4 regions of the Aeromonas sp. AE23HZ002T15 genome follow, and region 1 is predicted to be linked to each of the others. Evidence: riboswitches for the same ligand, from Rfam matches in the RefSeq annotation. Region 1 holds a riboswitch; each other region holds the start of a gene.

The links. A riboswitch is a leader RNA that binds a small molecule or an ion and turns the genes downstream of it on or off. The one in region 1 is predicted to bind cyclic di-GMP.
Region 2: another riboswitch for cyclic di-GMP. It lies ahead of ACT5M9_RS16325 (glycosyl hydrolase family 18 protein); the one in region 1 lies ahead of gbpA (N-acetylglucosamine-binding protein GbpA).
Region 3: another riboswitch for cyclic di-GMP. It lies ahead of ACT5M9_RS07205 (glycosyl hydrolase family 18 protein); the one in region 1 lies ahead of gbpA (N-acetylglucosamine-binding protein GbpA).
Region 4: another riboswitch for cyclic di-GMP. It lies ahead of lafK (lateral flagellar response regulator transcription factor LafK); the one in region 1 lies ahead of gbpA (N-acetylglucosamine-binding protein GbpA).

What each region holds. Positions count from the first base shown of each region.
Region 1 is NZ_CM201342.1:1,829,796-1,833,213, reverse strand. Features, by position in the region: gene gbpA (N-acetylglucosamine-binding protein GbpA) at 1-1,416, opposite strand, end outside; cyclic di-GMP riboswitch class I at 1,478-1,563, opposite strand; gene ACT5M9_RS08345 (M3 family metallopeptidase) at 2,052-3,418, shown strand, end outside.
Region 2 is NZ_CM201342.1:3,483,333-3,486,750, reverse strand. Features, by position in the region: gene ACT5M9_RS16325 (glycosyl hydrolase family 18 protein) at 1-1,254, opposite strand, end outside; cyclic di-GMP riboswitch class I at 1,367-1,453, opposite strand; gene ACT5M9_RS16320 (hybrid sensor histidine kinase/response regulator) at 1,657-3,418, opposite strand, start outside.
Region 3 is NZ_CM201342.1:1,581,845-1,585,262, forward strand. Features, by position in the region: gene ACT5M9_RS07205 (glycosyl hydrolase family 18 protein) at 1-1,262, opposite strand, end outside; cyclic di-GMP riboswitch class I at 1,375-1,456, opposite strand; gene ACT5M9_RS07210 (ExeM/NucH family extracellular endonuclease) at 1,751-3,418, shown strand, end outside.
Region 4 is NZ_CM201342.1:3,018,214-3,021,631, reverse strand. Features, by position in the region: gene fliFL (lateral flagellar M-ring protein FliFL) at 1-465, opposite strand, end outside; gene lfiE (lateral flagellar hook-basal body complex protein LfiE) at 483-809, opposite strand; gene lafK (lateral flagellar response regulator transcription factor LafK) at 821-2,083, opposite strand; cyclic di-GMP riboswitch class I at 2,337-2,424, opposite strand; gene lfhA (lateral flagellar biosynthesis protein LfhA) at 2,619-3,418, opposite strand, start outside.

The DNA of each region.
Region 1 (3,418 bases):
TTGGGTCCAGGCCTCCTGCCAGTGGGAGCCGACACCCGGCTCATACTGGGTGGCCGTGCTCGCCCACTGGCTGCACCAGCCGCTGTAGGGGAAGGGCTTGCACTGGTAGATCTTGCCGTTCTTGGGTTGCAACACCTTGGTGCCGGCGGTGTAGGACTTCAGCCCCTCGGGGAAGCTGTACTGATAGTCGCCGCCGCTGGCGGGGTCTTTGAGCATCAGATCCAGGGTCTGCTGCACGGCAGCACCACCTGACTTCGGCTTGCCCTCGATCACCAGCTGATGGTGGCCCGCACTCAGGCCGGTCAGGGGCATGGTGAAGCTCTGGCTGCTGTCCTTGATGTCGGCACTGCTCTGGCCCTTGGCGACGCCGCCATGGTCATAGAGGGTGTTAGTGACCGCGAGATCCCCCTGGACCGCGACCGTGAAGTTCAGGGTCAGCTTGCCGTTGTCGAGCAGGTATTCGCGCTCCAGGCCGCTCACGTTGACGCTGTCACCGATGGGCGGTTGCTGCTGCTCGAGCTGGATCTCGACCCGTTGCAGGTTGCTGCCCGCCTTCAGGTAGACGGGGTTCTGGCCGTAGACAGGGTTGAACTGACCGTCTGTCCCCTGTTGGCCGGCGCGGATCTGGCTCTGCTCCGCGTTGATCTTGCTGGCCAGGGCGTGGGCCCAGTTGTTTTTCTGACCCTGCTCGGTATTGGCGATGGTCAGCACGGTTTGCAGATCCGTGCGCTCGCCGCTGGCGTCGAACACCCGGGTCATGGCCTTGTCACCGGCCGCCAGATCGATGGAGGGATAGATGGTCCCGCCCTGGCTCCAGGTCAGGGGGGGCTGGGTGCCTCCCTCGAAGCGGGCATCGATCAGGTTGTAGAAGCTGTTGGTGGTATCGCCCACCTCCCAGACCCCCAGGATCACCTGATAGCCGGTGCGGGCCGGCAGGGTGCAGTTATGGGTGACCTGCATGGCGGGTTTTTCCATCTTCCCGTCGATCACGCAGAAGGGATTGAGATCGAAGGAGGCCCGGGTCAGCGGCTGGTTCGGGTTCCAGTCCTGCTTGGTGAGGTAGTAGCGCCAGTTGCGGGTGACATGGTTGGCGGTGAAGGTCCAGCCGATGGCGAAGGGACCGGCCTGGACGTTGCGCTTGGTCCAACGATCGCTGGTCTGGGCGTTGAGTTCACCAAACTGGGTGTGGCCGGCGGAGGCTATCTGGCCGTCGGCCGGGCCGCCATTGGGGAAGCCGGACGCTGCCTCCAGGCTCTGGGGCTCCCACTGGATGGCGCCACATTGGATGTTGCCGCCGGTCTTGCACAGGTAGTTGCGTCCTTCCGGCTGATTGATATAGCCGTGGGCAAGCACGCCGCCGCTGGCCAGCAGCGCCAGCGCGGCCGCGAGGCGATTGAGTTGAATAGTTGCTGCCATACATTCCTCTGTTCGATAGATGTGGGCAGTCAAGTTGGCAGGGGAGTTCCCCGAAACACGGTGTTGCAACCCCGCTATCCTGGACATCATGTCTTTAGACCGGAGGCTTTGCGTCCTGGCCTTTCAACCAGTTTGCCAAATGACTACAAAAAGGGTCATGGTGTCGCATTTGACTACGACCTCCCTATCATGACTTCTTTTGATTGAATTATTAAGTGTAAATCTTTACAGCTTGACCTCATCGGAGTAGAGCCAATACGTAAGATTTTGTTTTTCTTTTTAAATTTGCACTCGATTCGGTATTCCGGCGGCCTCCGTGAATATTAAACATGAAGGTGTGAATGCATCTTCAGGCCTTGTGCCGTCACCCACTCCCCGGCTGCTTCCTTGGGTGAAGGGGGTGGCTCTGGAGAGGCGGAGTGGGCTGCCGTGGGTGGGGTCGCTTGGCCGGCGAGGGATCAGAGTGGGGGCAGTGCGCCGTCCCTTGCGCAGATAATCCCCGCATTTGGCAGACAGGGGGGGCCGCTTTTGCTAGCGTGATGGGGCGCATCCCGGCGCACCCTGCCCTGTCCCGCGAGGATGGGGCATCACCAAAAAGGAACGGCTGGCCGAGGCCACCGATAAAGAGGGATCTTATGACTTCCAATGCCAGGAATTACCTGAACCAGCTCAACGCCGACTACCTGCAGGTACACAGGCGCAAGGAGGACCTGTTCTGGTCCACCTACATGGGCACCAGCGACGATCAGGCCGGTTTCACCGCTGCCGAACAGGCTTACAAGGCCTTCTGCGCCGATCCGGCGCGGCTGCCGATATTGCGGGCCATGCTGGCCGAGGCCGATGGGGCGGATCTCAAACGCGGGCTCGGGGGCTGGATCGCCTTCTTCGAGTGCAACGTGATCGAGGATCCGGCCGCCGCCGCCCTGATGGACGAGCTGGTGGCCGCCGAGGCAGACTTGTTCGCCCGCCGCAAGGAACTCAAACTCAGCCTGCTCGATGAGCAGGGGCGCCAGGTGGCCGGCAGCCTGCCGGCGGCCAGCACCTCGCTGGCGGCCAGCCAGAACGAGGGGGTGCGCCAGAGTGCGATCGCCATGTTCCACACCCTGGAGCAGTGGGTGGTGGACAACGGTTTCCTCGAGGTGGTGGCACTTCGCAACCGCTTTGCCCGCGCCATGGGCTATCGGGACTACTTCGACTACAAGGTGCACAAGAACGAGCAGATGAGTCCGGAGCAGCTGTTCGCCGTGCTGGATGACTTTATCGCCCGCACCGAGGAGAGGGTGCACCTGGGCCTCGCCGAGTTGAAGGCGACCAAGGGGGAGGCGGCGCTGCTGCCCCACAACCTGCGCTACTTCGTGAGTGGCGACGTGACCCGTCAGCTCGATCCCTATGTGCCCTTCTCCCGGGCTCTGAAGGATTGGGTCGAGAGCTTCCGCCGTCTCGGCATCCAGTACAGGGATGCGACCCTCACGCTCGATTTATTGAACCGGGAGGGGAAATACGAGAACGGCTTCTGTCACGGCCCGGTGCCGAGCTTCTGGCAGGAGGGGCAGTGGGTGCCGGCCGTGGTCAATTTCACCAGCCTAGCGGATCCTGCCCAGGTGGGCAGCGGCTGGAGCGGCCTCAACACCCTGTTCCACGAGGGAGGCCATGCGGCCCACTTTGCCAACGTGACCGGCAACGCGCCCTGCTTCTCCCAGGAGTTCCCGCCCACCTCCATGGCCTATGCGGAGACCCAGTCCATGTTCTGCGACAGCCTGCTGGACGATGCGGACTGGCTCAAGCGTTACGCCCGCAACGCGGCCGGGGAGGTGATCCCGGACGCCCTCATCAAGGCCATGATAGAGGCACGCCAGCCGTTCAGGGCCTTCAACGAGCGCCAGATAGCCCTGGTGGCCTACTTCGAGCGGGATCTCTACGCCATGGACGAGGCCGAGCGCACCCCGGCCGCCGTGCTGGCGCTGGCCCGCCAGTGGGAGCGCAAGATCCTGGGGGTGGAGAG
Region 2 (3,418 bases), 1.7 Mb from region 1:
GTACTTGGTGGCCGGATCCCAGCTCGATGCGTAGAGGTTGGTCTGGTGAGCCAGGTTCTTCAGATCGAAGGCGCCGCTGAAGTCGTAGCTCATCAGGAAGATGTAATCCATGTACTGCTGGGCAGCCTGATAGTCCACCTTGGCAATCTTGTCGCCGCCGGCGCTGATGGCCGAGGTGAGCTCATACTGGCGGCCGGTCTCGGCTTCCAGCTCGTCCAGCATGGCGCGCAGCTCTTTCATCAGCGCCACATAGGTAGCGCCATCGTTCGGCCCACCCAGGTTGGGGTTGGCACCCTGGCCACCGGGGAACTCCCAGTCGATGTCCACGCCATCGAAGAATTTCCAGGTCTGCAGGTACTCCTTCATGGAGGCGACGAAGGTGTCGCGCTTGGTCTTGTCACTGAAGAAGTAGAAGGGATCGGACAGGGTCCAGCCACCCACGGACGGCAGGATCTTGAGGTTTGGATTGGCTTTCTTGAGCGCCATCAGGTTGCCGAAGTTGCCCTTGTAGGGCTCATCGAAGGCGGTGAGATTGCCCTGTCCCATCTGGACCGCGGCCCAGGGATCGTGAATGGAGACCTTGAAGTCCTCACGGCCGGCGCAGGAGCGCTGCAGCGCCTCGAAGCTGCCGGAGATCTCTTTCAGGCTGTCGTTGATGCCGTTGCCGCCACAGATGGGGGTGAAGCCGTAGAGGATGTGCGTCAGGTTCTTGGCCGGGATCTTGTCCACGGTGAACTTGCGACCATAGACCCCCCACTCCACGTAGTAGGCCCCCACCACCTTGCCGGACTTGTTGGCATAAGGCTTGTTGTTCTCTTGCAGCGGTGCATTGAGCGGCGCCAGGTGGCTGCCGTCGGTGTCGGCCACCACTATCTCCTTCTTGTCGGAGAGGGTGCAGCCGTCGGCGTTGCACAGGGCCACCTGCATCTGGTAGCGGCCACCCTTGGTGACCTTGAAGTTGGCGGTGCCCGCCGCGCTGGCGGCGCCGGACCAGACTTCCTTACCATCGAGCAGCACCTTGGCGGTCTGGCCCACGTCGCCGGACCAGAGGTTCCAGGTCACGCTGACCGGGGCGCCATCCTTGTGGACGGTGACCAGCTTGTTGTAGGAGGTGGCGGCCTGATCGACCTGGATGATGGCGAACTTGGTTTCGCCCCAGCCGATGGTTGGTTTGCCGGGGGCGGCGGCGAAGGCGGAGGTAGAACAGATCCCCCCGACCAGGAGCGCCAGCAGGGAATGTTTTGGACTGAACATAGTTGAACTTCCTTATTTCGTTATTGGTATGAACAACGAAAAAGGCAACGCAACCTGACAGGTAACGCAGACAACATCGCTACCATGGCTTGGCTCCATGGACGATACAACCTGTGGTGGCCCCGCTATCCTAGGTACTCTGACCCTTAGACCGGAGGCTTTGCGTCCCGGACTTTCATCCGGTTTGCCTTTTTTGCACAACTTGGTTTGCGATGAAAATAATCGCCGAATGACTATAGATGAGAGAAAACCTCACGCCACCTAGTAGAAATGACAGTAAGAGGGACTCACTATTCAGAGTTGGCTGCGATCATGCATGCAAACCGGCGACAACGTCGCCGATGCATCGGGATGAGAACCGTTATCAGCCAGAAGGGCCAAAGATGGATTCTGTGAATGCAGTCACGCTATGGGCAACAGGAGGCTGTTCATCAGGGCCCTCAGCTTGAGGGGCTTGACCGGTTTGCTGACATAGCCGAAGCCGTGCTCGCGGATCTGCGCCTGCAGCTCGCTCTTGCGATCCGCGCTGATGATGATGCCGCCGATGCCGTTGCCATGGGCCAGCCGGATCATGTGCAGGGCCTGCAGACCCGTCTTGCCATCGTCCAGGTGATAGTCGGAGAGCACCAGGCGCGGCAGGAAGCCGCCCGCGATGAGCGACTGCGCCTGCTCCAGGCTCTGGGCACAGCGCACCTCGCAGCCCCAGCGCCCCAGCAGGGAGTCCATGGCGGTGAGTATGTCCTCCTCGTTGTCGATGCAGAGGATCCTGACCCCCTCCAGCTGACTGTCCCGCACCACGGGCGCCGCCACCGGCAACGGCATCACGGGGCGAGCCGCGAGGTTCAGGGTGATGGCGAAGACCGAGCCCACATCCGGCCAGCTGCGCAATGAGAGCTGATGGCCCAGCACCAGGGAGATGCCGCGGGCAATGGCGAGCCCCAGCCCCAGCCCCTGCTCGCGGGCGGTGCGGGAGTGGTCCAGGCGAGAGAACTCGTCGAAGATGGTCTCCTGCTTGTCGAAGGGGATGCCGGGGCCGTTGTCCCACACCTCGATGCGTACCTTGTCCCCGAGCCGGCGGCAGCCGAGCAACACCCGGCCCCCCGGGTTGTAGCGAAACGCATTGGTGAGGAAGTTCTGCAGCACCCGGCGCAGCAGGCGCACGTCGCTGTGGACCGCGAGCCGGCTCTCCACCACGGAGAACTGGATGCCTCCCGCCTGAGCCAGCACCCCGAACTCCGCCTTGAGGTTGTCAAACACGTCCCTCAGGGCGAAGTCGAGCTTCTTCGCCTTGAACTTGCCCGCCTCCAGCCGGGAGATGTCCAGCAGATCCGTGATGAGATCCTCGGTCGCTCCCAGGGCATCATCGATATGGCGGGCGATGCGGATCTGCTCGGCGGCCTGCTCCCCCTCCTGGGGCAACATCTCCAGCAGGGAGGAGGTAAACAGCTTGGCCGCATTGAGGGGCTGGGTGAGATCGTGGCTCACCGCCGCGAGGAAACGGCTCTTGGAGTGATTGGCCCGCTCCACCTGCTGGTTCACCAGCAGCAGCTGACGGTTGAGCTCGGAGAGCTCATGGGTGCGCTCCGCCACCCGAGCCTCCAGGTGCTCGTTCGCCTCTCGCAGCACCCGCTCCGCCGCCCGGAAGGGGGTGATGTCGGTGAAGGTCATGACGAAGCCCCCCGCCGGCATGGGGTTGCCCTGCATCTCGATCACCCGCCCATCCGGCCGCTCTCGGGCCGAGACGTGGGGGCTGCCGCGCTGCATGAAGGCGACCCGACGCGCCACATGGGCCTCGATCTCCCCCGGGCCACACAGCCCCTGCTCGGCGTTGTAGCGAATGATCTCCTCGATGGAGCGCCCCACCTGGATGAGGCCGGGAGGGTAGTGGAACAGGTCGATATAACGCCGGTTCCAGGCCACCAGCTTGAGCTCCCTGTCCACCACCGAGATCCCCTGCCCCATGTGTTCTATGGCCCCCTGCAGCAGGCCGCGGTTGAAGCGGAACACATCCGAGGCCTCGTCCACTATGGTGGCGATCTCCTCGAGCTGCATGTTGCGCCCCTGCAGGGCGGAGGCCAGCACCAGGCGCGCCGACGAGGTGCCGAACACCCCGGCCAGCAGCCGCTCCGTGTGGGCGATGAGCTCCGCCGACGCCTGCATCTGG
Region 3 (3,418 bases), 250 kb from region 1:
GAGCAGTCGCCCTTGGTGGTGGCGGTATAGAAGCCGCGGGTATCGGCCCAGCCCCCCACCGAGATCAGGGTCTTCACGTCCGGATACTGCTTCTTGTACTTGGAGAGCAGGTTGAAGTGACCCTGATAGGCGAACTCGGGATCCATCTCGGCACCCGGCACCCCGCTCCAGGTCATCTTGGTGGCGGCGTCATCCACCTTGATGGTGTGGCTCTGCTCATCCACCGCCGCGAAGGCGTAGTTGATGTGGGTGATCTTGTCCCAGGGGATGTCGTTGACCAGGTAGGCGGGCAGACCGTTCTTGCCGGTGCGCCAGGAGGTGAAGTAACCGATGACACGGCGGGCATGGTCATCCCCCATGCACTCGCTGCCATCGGCGCGGTAGATCTGGCGCACGTCGCAGGAGAGGTTACCGCCTGTGGGGGGCAGGGCCGCCTCTTCCACCTGCACATCCACCTGGGCCGACTCGCCAGAGAGGCCACCCTTGTCGGTGGCCACCAGCTTGAGGCCGGTCAGCCCCTTGTTCTGGGGCGTCCAGTTCACCTGCCAGGGGGCGCTGGTGTCTTCGCCCACCTTCTGGCCGTTCACGAAGAGCTCGACCCTGGCCACGTCGTTGTTGGCGTCGGTGACATTGCCGCTCACCGCCGTGCTGCGACCCAGGGTCACCTTGGCACCGGCGGCCGGGCTAGCGATGCTCACCTTGGGCGCCTCGGGCGCCACCACGGCGGCGACATTGAAGCTGGCGCTGGCCTCGCCGAGCACCTTGCCATCCTTGTCCAGGGCGCGGGATGTCAGCTGGTGGGCTCCGACGCCGCTGGCGGTCCAGCTCGCCGACCAGGGGGCCGCGCTGCTCACCGCCACCTGGGTGCCATCGATCAGGTATTCGACCTTGACCAGGGCGCTGCTGTTGCCACCAAGGCTCACCGTCAGGGCGACCGGCGCCCCTTCGTTGACGCTGCTGCCGGCGGCGGGCGAGCCGATGGTGAGGGTCATGCCCGGCGTCGTGCTGCCATCGGTGAAGGGTTTCCAGGCATCGGCCCAGACGGTACCCACCCCGGGAGCATAGTGATAGGGCGAGGCGCCACACCAGCCGGAGTAGGGGAATTCCTTGCATTCGTAGAGGTTGCCCACGTTGCTGACGACGTCGCCAGCCTTGTAGGCGGTACCGGCCTGATAGGCGGGATAGGCGGCCTGCGCCCAGGCGGGCATGGCCGCGAGGGCAACCAGCATGGCGAGCCTGCTGGGCCTGAGGGTCTGTTGCATCTTGTTATCTTCCTTGTTGGTCTTGGCTTTTAATGACCGGGCAAAGCGCAACAGCAACAGGCGAAAGGGGTCGACAACAGGCCATGGACGGGCCACATACCCTCATGTCACCCGGGGAAGCCCCGCTATCTGTCATCGCTGGCAGACCGGAGGCTTTGCGTCCCGACATCACTGTCGGTTTGCTCTTTACCTGGGTTCCGTGAGGAACAGCCCGAGTATAGGAAGCAAGTGGCTAACACTCAATCTTCATTCTCAAAGAGAAATATGTAAACGCCGCCGTGCTCACACAATTTCGGCTTCGATGAGATGACATCTTTATCATCAATTTCATAGTGTTAGCTGTGTCAAAAAAATAGAGACAGCCTCTTTTGCTTCCCCATAATGTGCGCTGGTTCACTGGTATGAGCAGCCAGAAGTGTGACAATGCGCGCCCTTGGTTCAGGCACCAAGGCTATGGAAACACTGGCAAAAATAAAAAAGGAAACACAATGAAAGGTACCCCTACCCTGCTGTCACTGGCCGTGGGGCTCGCGCTCGCGTCCCCGTCACTCCAGGCCGCCGGCTTCAGCTGCCCGGCCGACAGCGCCCTCATCCCCATCCCCGCCATCCAGGGCAGTGGCGACAAGAGCCCCCTGGTCCCGGACGGTCAGTTCGAGAGCACCCAGAGCGTCTCGGTCAGGGCCGTGGTCAGCGCCCTCGGCGAGAGTCTGAACAAGGGCTTCTACCTGCAGGATCCGCAGGGGGATGGCGATCCCCAGAGCTCGGACGGCATCTTCGTCTATCTCAACGACAAGAACTTCGCAACCAAGTATCCGGGCATCAAGCCGGGGGCCGAGATCTGTCTGGAGGCCAAAGTCGAGGAGTATTACAACCACACCCAGCTCAAGCCCGTCTTCGACGGCGGCACGCCCCGTCTGCAGGTCTTGGCCCAGGGCACTGCCCCTGCCGCCACGGCGCTGCGGGTGCTGGAGGGGGAGACCCTGGCCCGGGCGCTGGAGCGCCACGAGGGGATGCGGGTGCGCCTCGATGCCGGCAGCGAGCTGAAGATCAGCCGCAACTTCAGCTACGACTACGCAGCCAGGCGCAACAACCTGGTGCTCTCTCACCTGGCCCCCCTGGTGAAACCGACCCAGCTGCACGTGGCCAATAGCGACGAGGCCAAGGCATTGGCCGAGGCCAATGCGGGCAACCGGGTGTTCCTCGAATCCGACTTCAAGGCCGCCGATGGCAAGCTGCCCTGGCTGCCCGCCTGGGAGCCCGAGCAGGGGTATCTGCGCATCGGCGATGCCCCGGTCAACCTGGAGGCTCTGGTCGGCTACAGCTACAACGAGTACCGGCTGATCGTGCCGAAAGAGCAGGCCATCACGGTCGGGGATCTGCTGCGCACCGACGAGAACGATCGCCTCCCTGCCCCTGCCCGCACCGCCGGCGCGGATCTGCGGGTCGGCAGCTTCAACGTGCTCAACTACTTCACCAGCCACTCCAGCGTGGGCGGAGCCCTCAACGTGCTGTGCAAGGATCAGGCGGATGCGGACAGCGCCAAGGGCTGCAACCGCGGCGCCAAGAGCCTGGAAGACTTCCAGCAGCAGCGCACCAAGATAGTCAACGCCATCACCGAGATGGACGCAGACCTGCTCGGCCTGATGGAGATGGAGAACAACGGCTTCGACGATCACTCCGCCATCAGCGACCTGGTCAAGAGCCTCAATGCCCAGCAGAAAGACGCCAGCCAACACTACGCCTTCGTCAGCCTGCCCAAGGCTTCGCTCGGCCAGGAACGCTACTTCGGCGGTGACGCCATCATGGTGGCCATGCTCTATCGCCCGGCCAAGCTGACTCCGAGCGGGGACGCCAGCGTAATCCTGCTGCCGGAGCAGCGTTACACCGTCGGTGGCGTTGCCAAGACCGCCGGTCAGCGCGACTCTCTGGTGCAGAGCTTCACCGTAACGGGCAGCAAGGATCCCCTGACTCTGGTGGTCAACCATCTGAAATCCAAGGGATCGGGCTGCTACGAGAACGGGGATGGCAAGACGGAGCCTGCGGATCTGCAGGGCAAGTGCACCGAGTTCCGGGTCAGCGCCGCCAAGGTGCTGGGGGAAGCGGTGAGCAAGTTGCCGGGCCAGGTGCTGCTGGTGGGGGACTTCAACTCCTACGCC
Region 4 (3,418 bases), 1.2 Mb from region 1:
CAGGGAGATGATGGTCCTGGCCAGCTCCCCTTCCAGGGCATGGCGATAGCGGGCCCCTTCCATGAATTCGCTGGTGCCGAGGCCGGTGACGTTGTCCAGCCCCTCGAGGCCGGCCGGCATGGCGGCTCTGACGCCGCGGGCCGCCAGGGCCATACGGACGTGGGCGAGCTGGCTCTCGGGCACCAGGATCTGGCCTGTGCTCTTCTCCAACCGGAACGGCACCTGCTCTTTTTCCAGCATCTCCATGATATTGGCGGTGTCGTAGAGCTCCTGCTTGCCGTAGAGGGGGACGTAGTTCTTGCTGGAGGTCCACAGTATGACCACTATGGTGCCCGCCACGATCGCGGCAAGCAGCGCTATGGTCAGGATGGATTTGTTGTCCCGGGAGAGGGTGCGCCAGTTGCGCATCCCTTCCTGAACCCGTGCCATCAGGGAGACAGATGCCCCCTGGGAGGAGGATACCAATTCAGTCATCACCAACCTCAGAGCGGCATGCGCATGATGTCATCGAAGCCGGTCATCAGCTTGTTGCGCACCTGCATCAGGGCGGAAAAGCTGAGGCCGGCCTTCTGGCTGGCCACCATGGCCCCCACCAGATCGTCGCTCTGACCCGCATCGACTGCGGTCATGAGCCTGGACGCTATATTCTGCTGTTCGTTCACCCGCCCGACGACATCTTTCATGGCATCGCTGAACGAGACAGTCGATGCCTCGTTTGGTTCGATGGAAGGAGCTTGGTTGGCGACTCGCTGCATTTCCTGCATCTGCTGCAGGAGTGTCACCTGTGATGACATCATCTCAATCTTCACTCGGTTATCCCTTAGTTCTGAATCTGCTGCTCGACATCGATGCCTTGCTCACGCATGGCCGCCAGCTTGTATCTAAGTGCCCGGGTCGTCATCCCGAGGGCTTCCGCCGTCCGGGTGCGGTGACCACGAAAACGGCGCAACGTCTCCAGGACGAATTGAAATTCCGCATGCCGTTTGGTCTCGCTGAGCCCCTCGGGGGCCGCGAGGGCCTGCGACAACGGGTTGTCAGCCTCCGCTGCGTAATGGGGCAGCATCAAATCGACGGCCTGAATATGCAATCCGCGAGCCATAATTAAGGCCCGCTGGATGACGTTATCCAGTTCACGGACATTGCCGGGCCAGTCGTAGGAGAGCAGCTGCCTGCTGGCCCCCTCGCTCAGCCGATAACCCTGCTGGGCGGCGTAGCGTTCGATGAAGTGGCTGGCCAGGGGCAGGATGTCGTCGGGCCGCTCCCGCAGGGCGGGCCAGTTCATGGGCAGCACATCGAGCCGATAGAACAGGTCTTCGCGAAACTCCCCCTGTGCCACCAGCGTCCTCAGATCCCGGTTGCTGGCGGCGATGATCCGCACATCCAGCGGGATCACCTGATGGCTGCCGAGCCGCTCCACCTCCTTCTCCTGCAATACCCGCAGCAGCTTGGCCTGCAGCGCCAGGGGCAACTCTGAGATCTCGTCGAGCAGCAGGGTGCCCCCCTGGGCCAGCTCGAACTTGCCCTGCTGGCTGGCGGTGGCGCCGGTGAAGGCCCCCTTGCTGTGACCGAACAGGATGGACTCGAGCATGGCCTCCGGGATGGCGGCGCAGTTGATGGCTACGAAGGGTTTGTTCGCCCGGTTGGACATGTCGTGGATGTAGCGGGCCAGCCGCTCCTTGCCCGTCCCCGACTCGCCACCGATGAGGATGGTGGCCGAGGTCTTGGCGGCGCGCCTGGCGAGTTGCAGTACCTGCAGGCTCAGGGCAGAGGTCGCGACCAGGTTGGGAATGGCCTGGCGCAGTCGCAAGGCCCCCCTCACCACATCGAGGATCTGGCGCTGGCTGAAGGGCTTGATGATGTAATCGATGGCGCCGGCCCGCATGGCTTCCGCCGCCAGGTAGGCCTGATCCTCATTGACCAGGATGACGCAGTCGGCCCCCGTCAGCTCATGCACCCTGGAGGGGCCGGCTTCGGTCATGACCGCCATGTCGAGCAGGATGAGATCCACCGAATGGCAGGAGAGGAATTGCTTGGCCCGGGAGATGGAATCCTGGCAGGAAACCCGGTAGCCGCAATTCAACAACATCTCCCCAATATCGTTTCCATTTGATAACGATGAGGAGACAAATAATAAATGTGCGTGCGATTCAACACCGACGGGTATTGAATTTTCCTTGATAGATAAATCAGAAAACATATTAACCCGAACCTGTGATTGCACATGAATCAATCAACAGAACTGACCGTGATAAATAAAAACGCACCACGACAAGAATAACGCTTCTTAATTGAGCGCTTACCTTATAGTGGTATGAAAACAAGGCGAGAATCATGGCCTTGGTAACCCCGCTATCGTTAGCATCAATGCTGTTAGACCGGAGGCTTTGCGTCCTGACTTTTCAGTTCAGTTTGCCTTTATCATGCGACGACCCGTATTAGGATGGCATGGCTTTGTTATCCTTAAAGCCATGAGATACACCTGATTGTTTGTATTTTGTTATTTATTCCAGTGTGCATCACGTCAAAAGCCGTCACATCATAACGGCTTTATATGACAATTCAAGTAGATATGCGGAATAACCACTTCCTGATCAAGATGTTGACATGGCAATTCAACTTCAGCCGAGGGTGCCAATTACCTCCACCCGCAAGTCTTCCGGGATCTCGTTATAAGAGAGCACTTTGAGACCTTTTGAGAAGGAGCGGGCATAGCGGGCGATCAGGGGTCTGAGCTGGGGCATGACCACCAGCACAGGGGCATAGCCCTGCTGCTGCAACTGCTCCTTCACCAGCGGCATGTTCTGCTGCAACTGGGCCAGCAGCTGGGGATCCACCGGGAAGCTGTCCAGCTGGATCTTACCCTGCTGCTGGGACTGGTTCATGGCGCTCAGCAGCGTCTGCTCCAGCCTGTCATCCAGGGTGAAGGCCGCCAGGATGTCCCGGGAACCGATGGCCTGCCTGACGATCTGCCGCCTCAGTGCGCAGCGCACGTCCGAGGCCAGCAGGACGGGATCCTTGGTCAGCTCGCTCGCATCCAGCAGGGTGGTAGCTATGGTGCGGATGTCGGTGAGGCTGATCTGCTCTTTGAGCAACTGGCGGAACACCCGCAACTGCTGCATCTGGGTCAGGGCCAGGTTGAGCTCCTCCGCCAGCCGGGGGGACTGGACCGCCAGGTACTGGCCCAGCTTGCCCACCTCGTCATGGCCGAACAGCACATCCAGCTGCTCCCTCAGCAACTTGCTGGTATGGGTGGCGATGACGGTGGCGGAATCCACCACTGAATAACCCAGGTTCAGCGCCTTGGCCTTGTTGTCCGGGGAGATCCAGACCGCATTCATGCCGTAGGCCGGATCCTGGGTCAGCTCGCCATCCAGGGCGCCATAGGTCTCCCCGCTGCTGATGGCCATCAGCCGCTGGC